2 regions of the Paenibacillus sp. J31R30 genome follow, and region 1 is predicted to be linked to the other one. Evidence: riboswitches for the same ligand, from Rfam matches in the RefSeq annotation. Region 1 holds a riboswitch; the other holds the start of a gene.
The links. A riboswitch is a leader RNA that binds a small molecule or an ion and turns the genes downstream of it on or off. The one in region 1 is predicted to bind cyclic di-GMP.
Positions count from the first base shown of each region.

Region 2: another riboswitch for cyclic di-GMP. It lies ahead of AC58QO_RS17680 (methyl-accepting chemotaxis protein); the one in region 1 lies ahead of AC58QO_RS08310 (hypothetical protein).

Region 1 covers NZ_JCAUAV010000002.1:513,588-521,161, forward strand. Annotated here, with positions in the region: gene map (type I methionyl aminopeptidase) at 1-321, opposite strand, end outside; gene AC58QO_RS08280 (winged helix-turn-helix transcriptional regulator) at 359-718, opposite strand; gene AC58QO_RS08285 (iron-sulfur cluster assembly accessory protein) at 933-1,235, shown strand; gene AC58QO_RS08290 (YuzB family protein) at 1,235-1,456, shown strand; gene AC58QO_RS08295 (glutathione peroxidase) at 2,151-2,645, opposite strand; gene AC58QO_RS08300 (TIGR01777 family oxidoreductase) at 2,716-3,606, opposite strand; gene AC58QO_RS08305 (MDR family MFS transporter) at 3,797-5,020, shown strand; cyclic di-GMP riboswitch class I at 5,136-5,229, shown strand; gene AC58QO_RS08310 (hypothetical protein) at 5,339-5,644, shown strand; gene AC58QO_RS08315 (exopolyphosphatase) at 5,784-6,698, shown strand; gene gloA2 (SMU1112c/YaeR family gloxylase I-like metalloprotein) at 6,769-7,164, shown strand; gene AC58QO_RS08325 (copper amine oxidase N-terminal domain-containing protein) at 7,390-7,574, shown strand, end outside.
Region 2 covers NZ_JCAUAV010000004.1:160,170-167,743, forward strand. Annotated here, with positions in the region: gene hflC (protease modulator HflC) at 1-812, shown strand, start outside; gene AC58QO_RS17675 (bile acid:sodium symporter family protein) at 994-1,977, shown strand; gene AC58QO_RS17680 (methyl-accepting chemotaxis protein) at 1,997-3,526, opposite strand; cyclic di-GMP riboswitch class I at 3,602-3,693, opposite strand; gene AC58QO_RS17685 (SdpI family protein) at 3,902-4,540, opposite strand; gene AC58QO_RS17690 (autorepressor SdpR family transcription factor) at 4,537-4,815, opposite strand; gene AC58QO_RS17695 (MFS transporter) at 4,986-6,326, shown strand; gene AC58QO_RS17700 (DinB family protein) at 6,405-6,860, opposite strand; gene AC58QO_RS17705 (hypothetical protein) at 6,990-7,574, shown strand, end outside.

The DNA.
Region 1 (7,574 bases):
AGCGGAATCCGCTAACCAGCCATCGACACGCACAACCATATCAATCGTTACGATGTCTCCATCGTTTAAAGGTTCTTTCTTCGGGAAGCCATGACAAATGACATCATTCACCGATGCACAGGTTGCATACGGGTAGCCATGATAGCCTTTTTGCTCAGGCGTTGCACCATGTTTGGCCAGAAAGCCTTCGACGAATTGATCGATTTCCCATGAAGTTATCCCCGGGCGAATCATTTTCGCAATTTCTTTATGGCAATCGGCAAGGATTCGGCCTGCTTTCCCCATGGCTTCAATTTGTTCTTTGGATTTGATTGTAATCATCAAGTTCCTCTCCTCTACAAGTTTCCCTAATAAGACATTATGTCCATTTTGCTGACCAAAGCTTCATCTCTTTAATAATTTGATGCAAATCCTGCCCTTTTGGTGTCAACGTATACTCGACGGTAACAGGAACAGTCGGGAAAGCCATACGCTCCAGAACCCCATGCTCTTCAAGATGGCGCAAAATATCCGTGAGGGATTTCGGACTGATGCCTGTAATTTGACGCTGCAGCTCGCCGAAACGCTTCGTGCCACAAAACAATTCTCGAAGCACAAGAAATGCCCATTTCCCGCCAATAACTTCTAGTGTTCGTTCGACGGAACATTCGATTTCTTTGGGGATTTTGGGTATATAATTGCTAGTTGAGGCGACTTTTTCATTTTCAAGAGTTGACACGAGATCGCTTCCTTTCATCAAAGTCGGTAGGATACTTACTTTTAGGTTAGTAAGTTAACATTTTGTAATAAGGGATGATTAGTCATGCTACTATGTATTTTAAAGTTCCTTATGGAATTTGGCAATAGAATGGCTAGTTTAGGACAAGGTTGATTTCATGCCGTAGATTCTTTACAATAGAGTTAAAATTTATTGTTTCAGGAGATGTGTACATATGAAAGTCAAAATTTCACGCAATGCAGCTAAGGTACTTCAATTGGAGCTTAATAAAGAAGAAAACAAAGATTTGTTGGTTCGTGTACAAGTGACACACAAGCATGGTGACCATGCTCACTATGGTTTGGGTCTTGACGATAAAACGGCAAATGATGTTGTTGTTAGTACTGACAAAGGCATTGATGTTTTGTTAGATCAAACGGAGCCGCTTCTAGACGGTATTCGTATTGACTACTTCTACACACCAGAAGAAGGTTTCATGATTACGAACCCAAGCAAGGGGAACCACGGAGACCACTAATGCGGAATGATATTCGCATTTGTGATAAATGCAAACACATGAAGGTGAAATCGGCGCTTGCCAAAATAAGTGCCATTGCACCGGACACCGAAGTCAAGGTTGCGTGCAAATCGTATTGCGGTCCATGTTCAAGGTTCGCATTTATATTTATTAATGGCCGTTACATTACGGGCGCAACGGAAGACGAAGCCATCGAAAAAGCTAAGAAATACGTGAAATAACCAAAAAGCATCCGTCCAATTGGACAGGATGCTTTTTTTTAGAATTGGGGGAAGCGAGGCTTACCCCTTATATATGTTAGGTTCATAGGTGGCAAAGTTGCAAAGGAGCATCCTTTTCAGGGGGATTCACTTCAACATTTTAAATACATGCAAAAAGGCATCTTTTGGGGTTGAAAATGTCTCAGCAGAGCTGAAAATGCAGAAATTGATGCTTTTTCGCATCCTTTTTAGCTGAAATCATCTATTTGATAGAGAAAGGTTGCACTATTGCATTTTTCAGCAGATGGCGAGGTAGCAGACCAAGCATAACATTCATCGGAGTTGGTTTAAGCCGTGTAGTTCGATTTTACCTGCCTATTTGAGGCTGCTGGCAGAAGAAAGGAGTATTAGTCCGATTTCACCAGCTTATACGGTCTAAAAGTGGGCGGTACACCAAAAACTGGCTGATTAGTTTGGCAAAATCGGATTAGAGCATCGTGGAGGTGGAGTAGGTTCCATTTAGTTCGGCAAAACCTAGTTAATTGCGATAGTGGAAGAGGTATGCGCCTCAAAACGAGAAAATCCCGCCTAAGCCATTGGCAAGGGCGGAATTTAAAAGTTGGCTATATTTCTCCATAAATACTGTGAGAAATCCTTGAAGGACGGCACGGCATAGCCGTTGTTATAAATATCTTTTTTTTCTCAGCAAGCTAACTTAAGCGTGGACAGGGGATTGCTCAAGAAGTTTTTGGATATCACGTTCAATTTTGCGCGGCGACGTTGTTGGGGAGTAGCGTTTGATCACATTGCCGTCCTGATCCACGAGGAACTTAGTGAAGTTCCACTTAATGCCTGAACCAAATAAACCAGATGCCTTGCTTTTCAGAAATCGGTAGAGCGGATGAGCATCCGCGCCATTCACGTCGATCTTGGAGAACAGCGGGAAATTCACGCCGAAATTAATCTGACACGCTTGCTCAACCTGAGCATCATCGCCTGGCTCCTGATCCTTGAATTGGTTGCAGGGGAAGCCAAGAACGCTGAAGCCTTGATCTTTATAGGTGTCATGAAGTTCTTGCAGGCCTTTGAATTGAGGCGCAAATCCGCATTTCGTTGCTGTATTGACGATGAGCAGGACTTGGTTTTTGTAAGAGGCAAGGGATTTATCTTCACCACGGATCGTTTTCACTTGAAACTGATGTACGCTCATAAGGTCACAACCTTTTGTAATTATTATTTTACACAATTCAATTGTACACAATTTTAATTCGAAAGGGAAGCTATTTTTTCAGCAGATTGCCAAGGGCGCCTGTAAGTAAAGGAAAGCGCCATTCAAAACCATTCTTCTCCAGAACGCGAGGAATTACTTTCTGACCTTCTAGAAGGAGAACAGACAGCTCACCGAAAATCAGCTTCATCATGAAAGCGGGAACAGGGAAGAGATTCGGTCTTCGCATCGCAGTTGCAATCGCGCGTCCGAAATCTTTATTCGTGACAGGATGTGGAGCCGTGGCATTGACGGGACCAGAAATGGCATCGTTTTGAACGCAAAAATCAATCAGTCTCACCATATCTTCGATGTGAACCCACGAAAGCCATTGCCTGCCACTTCCAACAGTGCCGCCGACCCCAAGCTTATACGGCAGTGCCATCTTGGGAAACGCGCCTTCTTTATTATCCAAAACAAGTCCAACCCGAACCTTCACTAATCGAGTTCCTTGGATGAGATCGGCTGCTTGCTCCCATTGCTTGACGACGGAAGCTAGAAAGTCTGTATTGCGATAAGGGCTCTCCTCATCAAAGGTTTCCCTTTCTGAAACGCCGTAATACGACATGCCAGAAGCATTCACAACAACCTTAGGCTTAGGATCCAGTTTCGCAACAAGCTTGGCAACTCGCTCTGCTGCCTGCAGGCGGGATTGAACAATCCGTTTCTTGGCCGCGGCTGTCCAGCGTTGACTGATAGATTCACCAGCCAAATTTACAATGGCATCGAGTCCTTGAAGAAGGTCCGTATTTTTCTCCAACTCGTCCCATGTTATCGTTCGGACACCGGAAATCTGCTTTGAGGATGTGCGTGATATATTGATAAGTTCATGACCTTGTCCCAACCAGAAAGCAATTAAACGTTTTCCAATAAAGCCGCTGCCGCCTGTGATCGCTATTTTCATTGCAAACACCTCCATATCGCCATTATAAAACCTTCACCCAATAAATACCATCTGAGCGAAGTAAGAGGACTAAGGTAAAGTTCCCAGTTCGAAATTACGACACGTTTCTCTCCATTTCGTGTATAATTGGAATTCGGCGTCAATTAATTAACCAAAGGGTAATTCGTATCAGTGAGAGGAGTCATCGTCAATGAATCGTATACGTCATTTTCTTCAATCCTATCATCCTATCGTACATACGCTAATCTTAGGTACCGTTATGGCACGAGCTGCCTCCTCCATGAGTTTACCTTTTCTAGCGATCTATTTGGCAAAGCACTCCTCTATGAGCCCAGGACTCATCGGTATCGTAATTGGTATGGGTGCATTAGCTGGTACTTTTGGCGGCTTTGTCGGCGGCACGTTGTCAGATCGATTCGGACGACGCGTGATCATGCTCGCGGCACTTTTTGGGTGGGGATTCGTCTTTCTCGGTTTCGGTATTGTTAAATTACCGGTCTTATTTATGCTGCTCAATATGCTGAATGGTCTCTGCCGTTCATTCTATGAGCCTGTGTCGCAAGCGCTAATGGCAGATCTAACGGAGCCGTCCAAAAGAAGAGAGGTATTCTCACTCCGCTATATGGCGATTAACGTTGGTGTAGCTGTGGGACCTTTGCTGGGAGCTTTCTTTGCGACGATGAACGGAGCCCTGCCATTCCTGCTGACCGGGATTATTTATTTAATCTATGGTGTAACACTCTACGCGCTTCTCATTAAGTTCGGTATTAAAAAAATCGAAGGTGAGAAGAAAGCGATCGTTACTTTCCGCTCGGCATGGGACGTCATTCGTAAGGATATGACCTTCCGTTTGTACATTGTTGGTGGCATTATCGGAGCAATCGGATATTCGCAGGTTATGGTGACGTTGTCACAGTATCTTCAGAGGGATTTTGCCGACGGGGTCAAAATGTTTGCGATTCTCATGAGCGCCAATGCTATTGTCGTCATCGCCATGCAGATTCCGCTGGGGAAATGGGCGGAGAAGTATTCACCATTAACAGCCATTGTCGTTGGAAACTTCATGTTTGCCATAGGCGATATCGGCTTTGCCATTTCCCACTCGTTAACTTGGCTCATTATCTCGATGGCGATCTTCACGTTCGGTGAAATTCTGAATTATCCTGCCGCGAATATGCTGATTGATAAGCTTGCGCCTGAACAAATGAGAGGTACCTATTATGGTGCTCAAACGCTAACGAACATCGGTCACTTCATGGGACCGTGGATTGGCGGCTTTTTGCTAGTATCCTATGGGGGGACTACGCTGTTCCTCATCATTGCATTTTTATCGTTAATCGGATCTATCTTCTATTGGAGAGGCACAAAACGTCAAAAAATGATGAAAATTTCGTCGAAAATGCAAACTTTTTGATGGATTTCGTAAAAATAGTTCCTCCGCACTATTCGATTTCAAATCATCATCCCTTATTCTTGAGGTATAGGATGTACCGTTTAAACATGAACAACTAAACAGATTCTGCACATCATCTCGACAAAGGCAAAGCTGGCGAAAGCCAGTGACGCAAAGCTACAGGGGCTTTACTTCTCCTGCATAGGACAAGCAGCCAGCCAGCCGCCGAACGATTGGGAATTCACTTCAGAACCCCACTAGTCGGTTCACTACGGTAGGGGTTTTTCTCTGTCATAGGAAATAAAATTGAACAATTTGCACTAAGGAGGCCCTAGCGGCATGAAATCGGACAATCAAATGATTGAGGAACAGAAAGCAACTTCACTATGCGGCAACCATGTTGCACGTTTGGTGCCATCCACGGATGGTCCAAAGCTCATGATAAACCGTGAAGAATATGCACTAAACGAAGCGTGTTGGGATGTCGAAATGTTTCACGGAAGAAACAATAGTATCCTCATTTTCTACTGGAAAGGCGAAGTTAAACTTTCTGTAAAAATGCCCCCAATGGCACAAATCGAAGGCTTTTTAACAAAACTTTTCCAATGTCTATCATCCAAATTGAGAGCGGTTCAACCTATCTAGGTGAATTGCTCTTTTTTTTCTGTCGGAAATGAGTAGAAGGGCTATGGATAGTGATTTTCTCATTGTCACCAATCGACACTAACTGCTATAATATTGCCATTAGTAGTTCTTAGGAACTATACCAAGGGAGATGCATAGCATGAGATTGATCACACGTTCTGATTTCGATGGTTTAGTATGCGCGATGCTCTTCAAACAATTAAACATGGTGGATGAAATGAAATTTGTTCATCCCAAAGATATGCAAGACGGCCTAATTGAAGTATCGGAAAATGATATTCTGGCCAATGTGCCTTATGTAGCTGGCTGCGGCTTATGGTTCGATCATCACTCCAGTGAGCTTACACGGATGGGTGAAGCGGTCTCATTTAAAGGAGAAACTCGTATCGCTCCAAGCGCAGCGCGAGTTGTCTATGATTACTATGGGGGCAAAGAAACCTTCGGAGATATCGATGATATTATGCAAGGCGTAGACAAAGCTGATTCCGCGCAGTTTAACAAGGAAGATATTTTGAATCCGAGCGGATGGGATTTGCTCTCTTTTATCATGGATGCACGTACTGGGTTAGGTCGTTATCGGGATTACCGCATCAGCAACTATCAGTTGATGGAGGATCTTGTTGAGCATTGTGCCACGAAATCCGTTGGTGAAATAATGGAGCTGCCGGATGTGAAAGAGCGTGTAGCGCGATACTATGAGTTGGATGCGTTATACCGGGACATGCTGCAAACTTACACAAGGGTTGAAGGTAATGTTATTATTACGGACCTTCGCGATGTTGAAACGATTTATCCAGGCAATCGCTTCATGGTCTATGCACTCTATCCGGAGCAAAACACATCTATCTGGATCGTAGACGGACGTAATAAACAAAATTGCGTATTCGCATGTGGACATAGCATAATCAATCGTACTGCACAAACGAACATTGGCGATCTGATGCTCCAAAATGGTGGGGGCGGGCACCACGCCGCAGGTACTTGCCAAGTGGAATATGAGCAAGCGGACAACGTTTTGCACAAAATTGTTGAAACCATGCTAGCAGCAGGGTAAAATAAATGAACAAGCCGCAGGATGGGAGCAGCCCAGCATGCGGTTTTTTCTTTGTGAGGAGGTTCAACGAATGAAATTCAAACAGATTCATCACGTTGCGATTATTTGTTCGAATTACGAGCGTTCTAAGCATTTCTATGTAGATATACTCGGACTCACCGTTATTCAGGAAACGTATCGCGCGGAGAGAGACTCGTATAAATTGGATTTGCGCATCGGTCAAACGGAGCAAGAGATTGAATTATTCTCATTTCCGAACCCGCCATTACGTGTCAATCAGCCTGAAGCGCGGGGCTTACGTCATTTGGCCTTTGTTGTTGCTGACATGGAGCAAAGTGTAATCGAACTAGAAAGTAAGGGTATCGCGGTTGAGCCAGTGCGGATTGATCCAATCACGGGGAATCGCTACACGTTTTTCGCAGATCCCGATGGGTTGCCGTTGGAGTTGGTGGAAATTGTGGAATAAAGGCCGGTACCAGCGGACCGAAGAGGAACCAAAGCTAGCGATGGCTAAAGGTTGCTTCTGGAGCGTACTACTGTCTATTCCCTTGTGGGCGCTTCTGATTTATGTCATATGGATAAAATAAACCCTCAAAGTGACCCGATTGGACTGCTGACAAGCGGCAGTGTGATATTTTTATTACCTCATATTACAAATTAGTAAAATTGGCATGAAAGGCCTGGTACTTCTATGAAAAGAACAAAAATGCTCCTATTTGCTTGTTGTTTAATGTTCATGGTCACTAGCACACCAACATACATTCGAGCCGAAGCTGTCGGACAAGCCATTGTATTGAAGCTACAGGATATAAAGGCAATGGTCAGAGGGGAAACCTACGAGTTGCAAAGCGCCCCGGTGCTAGTAAATGGCGTCAC
Region 2 (7,574 bases), on a different contig from region 1:
TCCTGATCTCCATTTTCATCGTCAAAGAAGGGCAATACCGCGTCGTTCTCAAGTTCGGAGAAGCCGTTCGAATTCAAACGGATCCTGGCATTCATTTTAAAATTCCATTCATTGAATCGGTTCGTACGCTTCCCAAATATCAGATGGTGTATGATAGCAAGCCTACTTCCATTTTGACCAAAGATAAAAAGCCGATCGAAGTTGATAACTATACGGTATGGCGGATTGTTGATGCTCAGCAGTTCCTGCGCACGATTCAATCGATCACTGGCGGGGAAGAGCGCATTGATGCCGCTGTGTATAACACCGTTAGACGAAAGTTATCGGAGATCAATTACAGCGATATCATCAGCGAAAACACGCAACGTGGTAACCTCAATGATGAGATTACGAAGGAAGTTTCGGAGTTGATGGAGCGCGATAACTACGGTATCCAAATCGTCGATGTTCGTATCAAACGTACCGATCTGCCGGATTCCAACAAGCAAAGCGTGTACAAACGGATGATTTCTGACCGTCAATCCATTGCGGCGAAGTACTTATCCGAGGGGGATGAGGAGTCCAAGAAAATCACCTCCAAAGCCGACAGACAGGCAAGTGAGTTGATTGCTCAAGCCCAAGCAGATGCGAAGAAAATTGTTGCTGCAGGCGAGCAGGAGGCCGCTCAAATTTATAACACCGCTTACGGCAAGGACCCTGCCTTCTACAATTTCTATCGTACGCTGGATAGTTACTTGGTCTCATTTAAAGGAGAGCCGGTCATCATGCTGCCTATCGATTCTCCTTACACGAAAATTTTACTTGGTAAATAAATTGGTTATCTCTCAGAGCATGTCATCTACGGATGGCATGCTTTTTTATATTCATGTCATTAACCTTCCTCCAATCGACTCTTATCTTATGTTAATTGATCTGCTACAATTGTATGATCATCATCAATTCGGCTTACGTATGCACCCGTTCTGAACTGGTCACGAAAGGATGTTCACCTAGATGCTGCCTCAGTTAAATCGTCAATTAGAAAAGATTTTGCCGCTCATCACACCCATCAGTGTCCTTGTCGGGGTTCTACTCGGGAGCCACTTATCTGGATTCACCTATTTATCACCATGGTTATTTGCCTTCATGACCTTCTCGGGGAGTATCTCCTCCAGCTTTCGGGAGTTCATCAAGGTTGTCGTTCAACCGCTGCCGCTCCTTGCAACTTTATTTATTCTACATGTCGGGATGCCGCTTATCGCGCTCGGTCTCGGACATGCTGCGTATAGTCACGAACCACTGACCATTACGGGACTTATTCTAGCCGCAGCCATTCCAACTGGGATTACTAGCTTTGTGTGGGTGGCGATTTATCGAGGCAATATTGTGCTGACGCTTTCGATTATTCTGATGGATACGATCCTTTCACCTTTCGTCGTGCCGTATACGCTGTCTGTGTTGGTTGGTACCAAAGTTCAGCTAGATACGTTTGCCATGATGAAAGGTCTCTTCTTCATGATCGTCGTTCCTTCACTCATCGGGATGCTGTTGAATCAATGGACGCGGGGGAAAATTAAGGAGCAATGGGGAGGCCGTTTAGGCCCTTTTTCCAAAATATTTATGGGCATCGTTGTCGCGATTAATAGCTCTGTCATTGCACCATATTTGCGGGACTTCAACGCAAAATTGCTCGGATTGGCAGCATTTGTGCTCATCGTAGCCTCGCTGGGCTACATGATCGGCTGGCTTGTCGCTAGATTGTTCCGCTGGGAACAAGATGTCGTGGTCGCCCTTACTTTTAACAGTGGTATGCGTAATATTAGTGCGGGCGCGGTACTCGCTGTAGCTTATTTCCCGCCACCCGTTGCGATTCCTGTTGTGCTTGGCATGCTGTTCCAACAGTCACTAGCTTCCCTCTTCGGCTTTCTGCTGAATCGGAAATATGCGTTGAAAAGCGATACATCCAGCTTACAAGTTAATAGCGTTAAAAACATGTAAATGGGTTGTCGACGACCGTCTATGTCTGGGAGAATGACTGCTCTGTCGTCTTCATAATGTCATTTAATTTATCACTTAGCGCACCTAGTAAATCCGCAAGCTGTGACGTTTTGCAAATGAGTTGATCCTGCTGGTCTGTACGTTTACTTACGGATTTCACGTTCTTCGCTAGCTGTGTAGATAGATGCGAAATTTCCTCCATTGTCACGCTGAATTGCTGTGTGCTTGCGGATACCTGCTGGGATGCTCCTTGAACATCGCGCATTTGTATAGCAATGGAATGGACTGCTTTCAGTATGTGTTCAAAAGCGCGCCCCGCAGCAACGACAGCATCGTTACCATGCTCGAAGGTTACAATCACACGATCCATCGAATCGATGGATGCCTGATTATTGGATTGAACATCCTGAATGAGATCCGCGATCTGTTGGGCAGAGGAGCTCGTTTGTTCGGCTAGCTTACGGACCTCACTGGCCACGATGGTGAAGCCTTTCCCGTGCTCTCCCGCGCGAGCAGCCTCGATGGCTGCATTCAGGGCAAGCAGGTTGGTGCGTGAAGCAATGTCTGTAATCAAATTAACGATTTGATTAATTTCTTCAGAGCGTTCGCCCAGCACTTTGACCTTTTCCGCTGTCGTATGAATTGTGCTGTTCATCGATTGCATTTGGTGAACCGCTAATTGGATCAATTCATTGCCTTTCTCAGCTTCCAGTGCAGCTTGATCAGAGATGTCGGATATACTCGACGAATTTTCTGCGATGAGAGAGGTATCTTTTAACATCTCGGTAACGGCATGTCTGCTGATTTCCACCCCTTGTTCTTGATTGATCGCCGCTTGCTCTACCTTGTGCATGGTTTGAACGACTTCAGAGGTTAAGCGATTCAGTTCGGAGGACTGTGTAGAGAGTCCATGTGAATTCATGCGAACTTCCTGTGACGTATCGGAGAGACGTTCAATAATGTCTTTGACGGTTTGCTGCAGTTTATCGTTTTGTACTACTTCGAAGGCTCGTGTGGTTTTGCGATTCGAGACGATTTGGTAAAGAACTGCACTAATAAATAAAATCACGAACACCAAGTGGATGGCAACCATTGAAAACGCATACACTTTTGTCCCATACACCAGTTCAGGAAAGAACAAATATCCCAATAGGTGCTGCGCTGCAAATAACACGGTACTGATCAATAGCAGCTTAATGTTATCATAATACATAAGAATAGCCAGCACCATGAAGATCGAAAAGTGGTACTCAACCATGCCTTTCCCCCCGGCAATAATAGAGAAACTGCTGAAGGTAAGGGATAACGCGTGAAGGATGGGTATCCAGGCATGATCTTTATTAAATCCATACAAAATAACACTCAGACTGACAAGCGCAATGGGCATCCAAAACAGCCACTGTAGTAGGAATACTGATGCGGGAGAAGGTGCTGTCATTGCTTCATGATGCATAGCCCCTTCTGTAAAGCTCGATAAGCCATGAACAAGTAAAGCCAAGATCAATGTTCCGATAACAATGAATTGCATGACACGTTTTTTTGCTTTCATGACAAGCTTCCCCCTAGATATGTTGATGATTAGAAAAGAAAAAGGACCACCCGAATGAAGGATGATCCTATCGAACTCGGTAACCTGTCAACCGTAGCATACAAAATGAATGCGTTAGGCCATGGCTTTGCGTCTCATTGTTTCCAAATGATTTGCCTTTTCTATGAGGTTAGTATGCTAAATAAGAACCCGCTTATCCGTCCATCTATTACTTAAGACACCTGACTTAAGTCACATTTCCTATTGCTTATTATAGGTAGCAAGCCCATATGTGTACATAGCGATAATTGTAATATTTTGTCGATTTGGTAAAAAAATTGACCGCATGTGAAAAAGACTGCTCAGCGATTCGCTGGCAGCCCGTGTGAATCCTATTTACTTCTTAAGACGATTAAACAATATATAGGAGTAAATGACTGGAATTAAGGAACTGATTGCAATAGCTGCTAGGAAGACGGTGATCGCGACGGAGCTCATTAAGAACGCAGCGATAAAAGCAACAACGCCGCCAATCAACATAAGCGGACCGCCCAACCGATGCGTTTTTCTCCAAACTTCTTCATTGGCAAGTGTCCACGGCGTCCGAATGCCAAACGTATAGTTAGGCTTCACCTGCGTCAAAAAGTTCCCCATAACAGCAAACAGCACGCCTATTAAAATCATGGTGATTTTTTGAAAATCAAAGCTGTATCCCAAATTAAAGCAAATGACTGCCCAACCTACGACAGTTAGAAGAATGGTAACCCCAACCCGCGTCACCTCAAAAGCCATAGGGAATTTCTCGAAATTCGCTTTCTTCGGATCGATGAATCTCATCACCCGTATGAATAGCGGCAGCAAACCCAGCAATACCAGCATGAGTAGCGACATTTCTTTGCTCATCGTTCCGTTCACTTCATTGTTCATGTCAAAATGGCTCGCCATCGTATCCGGAAGACGATTATACAGTACTAAGCCCCCTATCGCCGGGGAAAGGCTAATCACAAGTAATAAAATCTCCTTCCATTTCTTCATGACTGTTCCTCCTCATCTTTTTTGTTAAGGATGTTAAACATCCATCCAATGACGTCTTCAACAACGGTCGTGTGCAGCGTATACATAATATGTTGTCCCTGACGTTCATCCAGTACAAGCCCCGCCTGTTTAAGCAGGTTCAAATGATGCGATATGCTCGGCTTACTAATCTTGAAATGATCAGCTATATCTCCAGCATTCATATTTTTTTCCCGCAACAGCTGTAGAATTTCACGACGAGTCGGGTCTGCTAGCGCTTTAAATGCCTCATTCATATGGCCGATCCTCCTCATTTAGACATTTATCTAAATATATAATTAAGATATTACCTCCATTTTTCCCACCTGTCAATTGGCATGTGCCTTCATCTGTTTTGGCTATTAGACTATGTAGGTTTATAATAAAGAAATCAACGTACTTCTCGCGTCAGACAGGATGGGTCCACATGAATGATAAAATTGTAATGCCCGTTTGGACGATTGGCTTGTTCATTGTTGTTATGAATACGACGATGTTCAACGTTTCCATTCCCAGTATTATTCAAGATCTCAGCATCACGGCGGATCTGGGGTCTTGGGTCATTTCCAGCTATTCTATTGGCTATGCCTTATCTACGGTTATATACAGCAGACTCTCGGATGTGGTACAGATACGTAAACTCCTCACCGTAGGGCTAGTTGTGCTTGGACTTTCTTCGATATTCGGACTGTTCGCAAGGGAGTTCCACACCCTGTTGGCGGCACGTATACTCCAATCCGCAGGCGCAGGGGTGATGGCCGGTCTTGGATTAGTACTCGCCAGCCGGTATATTCCGATTGAACGAAGAGGCTCCGCGATTGCCATGATTTCCGCGGGGAGCGCCATGGCCTTCGGACTCGGCCCAATCGTTGGCGGCTTGATAAGTGAATACTTTGGCTGGAATGGGTTGTTTGCCATTACCTGTCTGGTCTTAGTCATTCTTCCCCTTCTCTTACGCTTACTGCCCAAAGAACAGCCAGTACCGTTCCGATTTGATATGCTAGGGGCGCTATTGACGGTAGTCAATGCCGCGAGCTTGCTACTCGCGGTCACGCAGATTTCCGGCGTATGGCTTGCCATCAGTGCGATTTCCATTGGTGTACACGTTTGGCACCTAAGACGTTCAAGTAACACGTTCATAAACCCCTTATTACTTGCGAATCCAGCGTTTCGTAAGCTTGTAGTCATCGGGTTCTGCATCTTGGTTCTGAACCTTGGGAATCTATTTCTAATGCCACTCGTTCTCGCTAAGGTGTTCAATCAGTCCGCTATGATCATCGGTTTAACGATTGCACCAGGAGCGATTCTGTCCGCGTTCCTAACCCGCTTCGTCGGCCGCTGGATTGATCGGTTCGGCAATCTGCCGTTTCTACTCATCGGCCACGGGGTGTTATCTCTGGTGATGATCGCATTCTCGACGTTGCTTGGTGCTTCACCGCTTGTCGTAATGATCGGTTACCTTTGTTTCTCGCCTGCATTTTCCGCGACAATCGCATCGTTAAATAATGAGACTTCACGCATCCTGCCGAAGCATTTAATTGGCTCTGGCATGGGACTCATACAGCTGATCCAATTTTTTGGAGGATCCATGTCGGTAGCGATATGCGGCATTCTACTTGAGATCCAGCGGAATACGTCGCTCCTACTTTCGTACAAGCATGTTTATGGTTTGTTATTCGTCGTTGGGATTTGTTCACTCGGAATGCTTCTGTGGTACAGGCTCTCAGAGATGCGGGTAGGTATCGAGGATAGCTCAGCAGCCAAATAACAACGGAAACACGTATGAAACAAGGCACCTTTGTTCCCATCTTGGGGTGAAGGTGCCTTGTTTGAGTACGAAACCCGGTTATTTTAATACTTTCAGCATCGAAGCAATCATGCCCTCGTGATTAACCTCATGTACAATACTCGAGAGAATCAGTTCATCGATCGTCTTTGCTTTGAAAAAGTTCTCTTTGACCGGTACAGCCAGCTTATCGTTCAAATTCGCACGAATCCGCTCAGCCTGTTCCTTCAACTGTCCCACAATGACGTCCCAAGCAGGCGGTTCTTCTTTCCAATCCGCTGGTTTAGTGCCATTGCTGAAAAAAACCATATAACTGGCAGGAAGCACTGTCGGTTGCTCAGTAAAACTGAATATAATTCGTTCGCTCACAGTCAGGATATGCCCAATATGCCAATGTATATGATTATTAAAGCCAGCAGGTACAACATCACGCTTATCCGCCGGACATCCTTCAACCAACTTCAATAACCGTCCCCGATGTTTGTCTACCAAGTCGAAAACAAAAGAATCCCTCATCTTTCTCAAGCCTCCTGAATGAATATTAGTTTGATTCACTACTTTATGTCAGCTTAGCACAACTTCTCATCCATTTTATAGTAGAACTTACTAAGTGCTTGAAATCATACGATGAAGGAGTGATACACGATGTGGAAAAAAGTGATATCCTTAGGACTTTGCTGCTTAGGCTTGCAACTCAGTCTATTTGCCTCTTCAGGAAACGCCTATGAATATGCAGATACACCAACGGAAGCCGCGGACGGGATCCATATTCCTACAAAGCTGACCCTACTAGAAGATATCCCCTATTATGTGATACCGAATGCGCTGCTTAATAAAGCGGAGGGAGCTTTCTCCCCCCAGACAGTTGACGTCATCGAAGCTGAAGTTAACTGGACCACATCCCCGAATTGGTGGAAAATACATACCGCTGTCGGTGATCGATGGATCAAAACAGCTCCTTGGCAAATCGAGGCTCCGCCACCCCCTACGATAAGCTTGATGACCGAGACACCGATCTATGCGAAACCTTCTGAAAAGATAGAGCCCTCAGCAGCTCTTTCTCCGCAGGACGTCAGCGTCGTAGACGCAGAAAAAGGATGGTTCAAGCAAGAGAGCACAGATTATAACCCCAAAAAGTGGATCAAAATACACACCACATGGCTTGGTGATCAATGGGTTCATTTGCATCTAGATCAGATTGGCTCTTATAAGCCTTTAGATCAAAAAGTC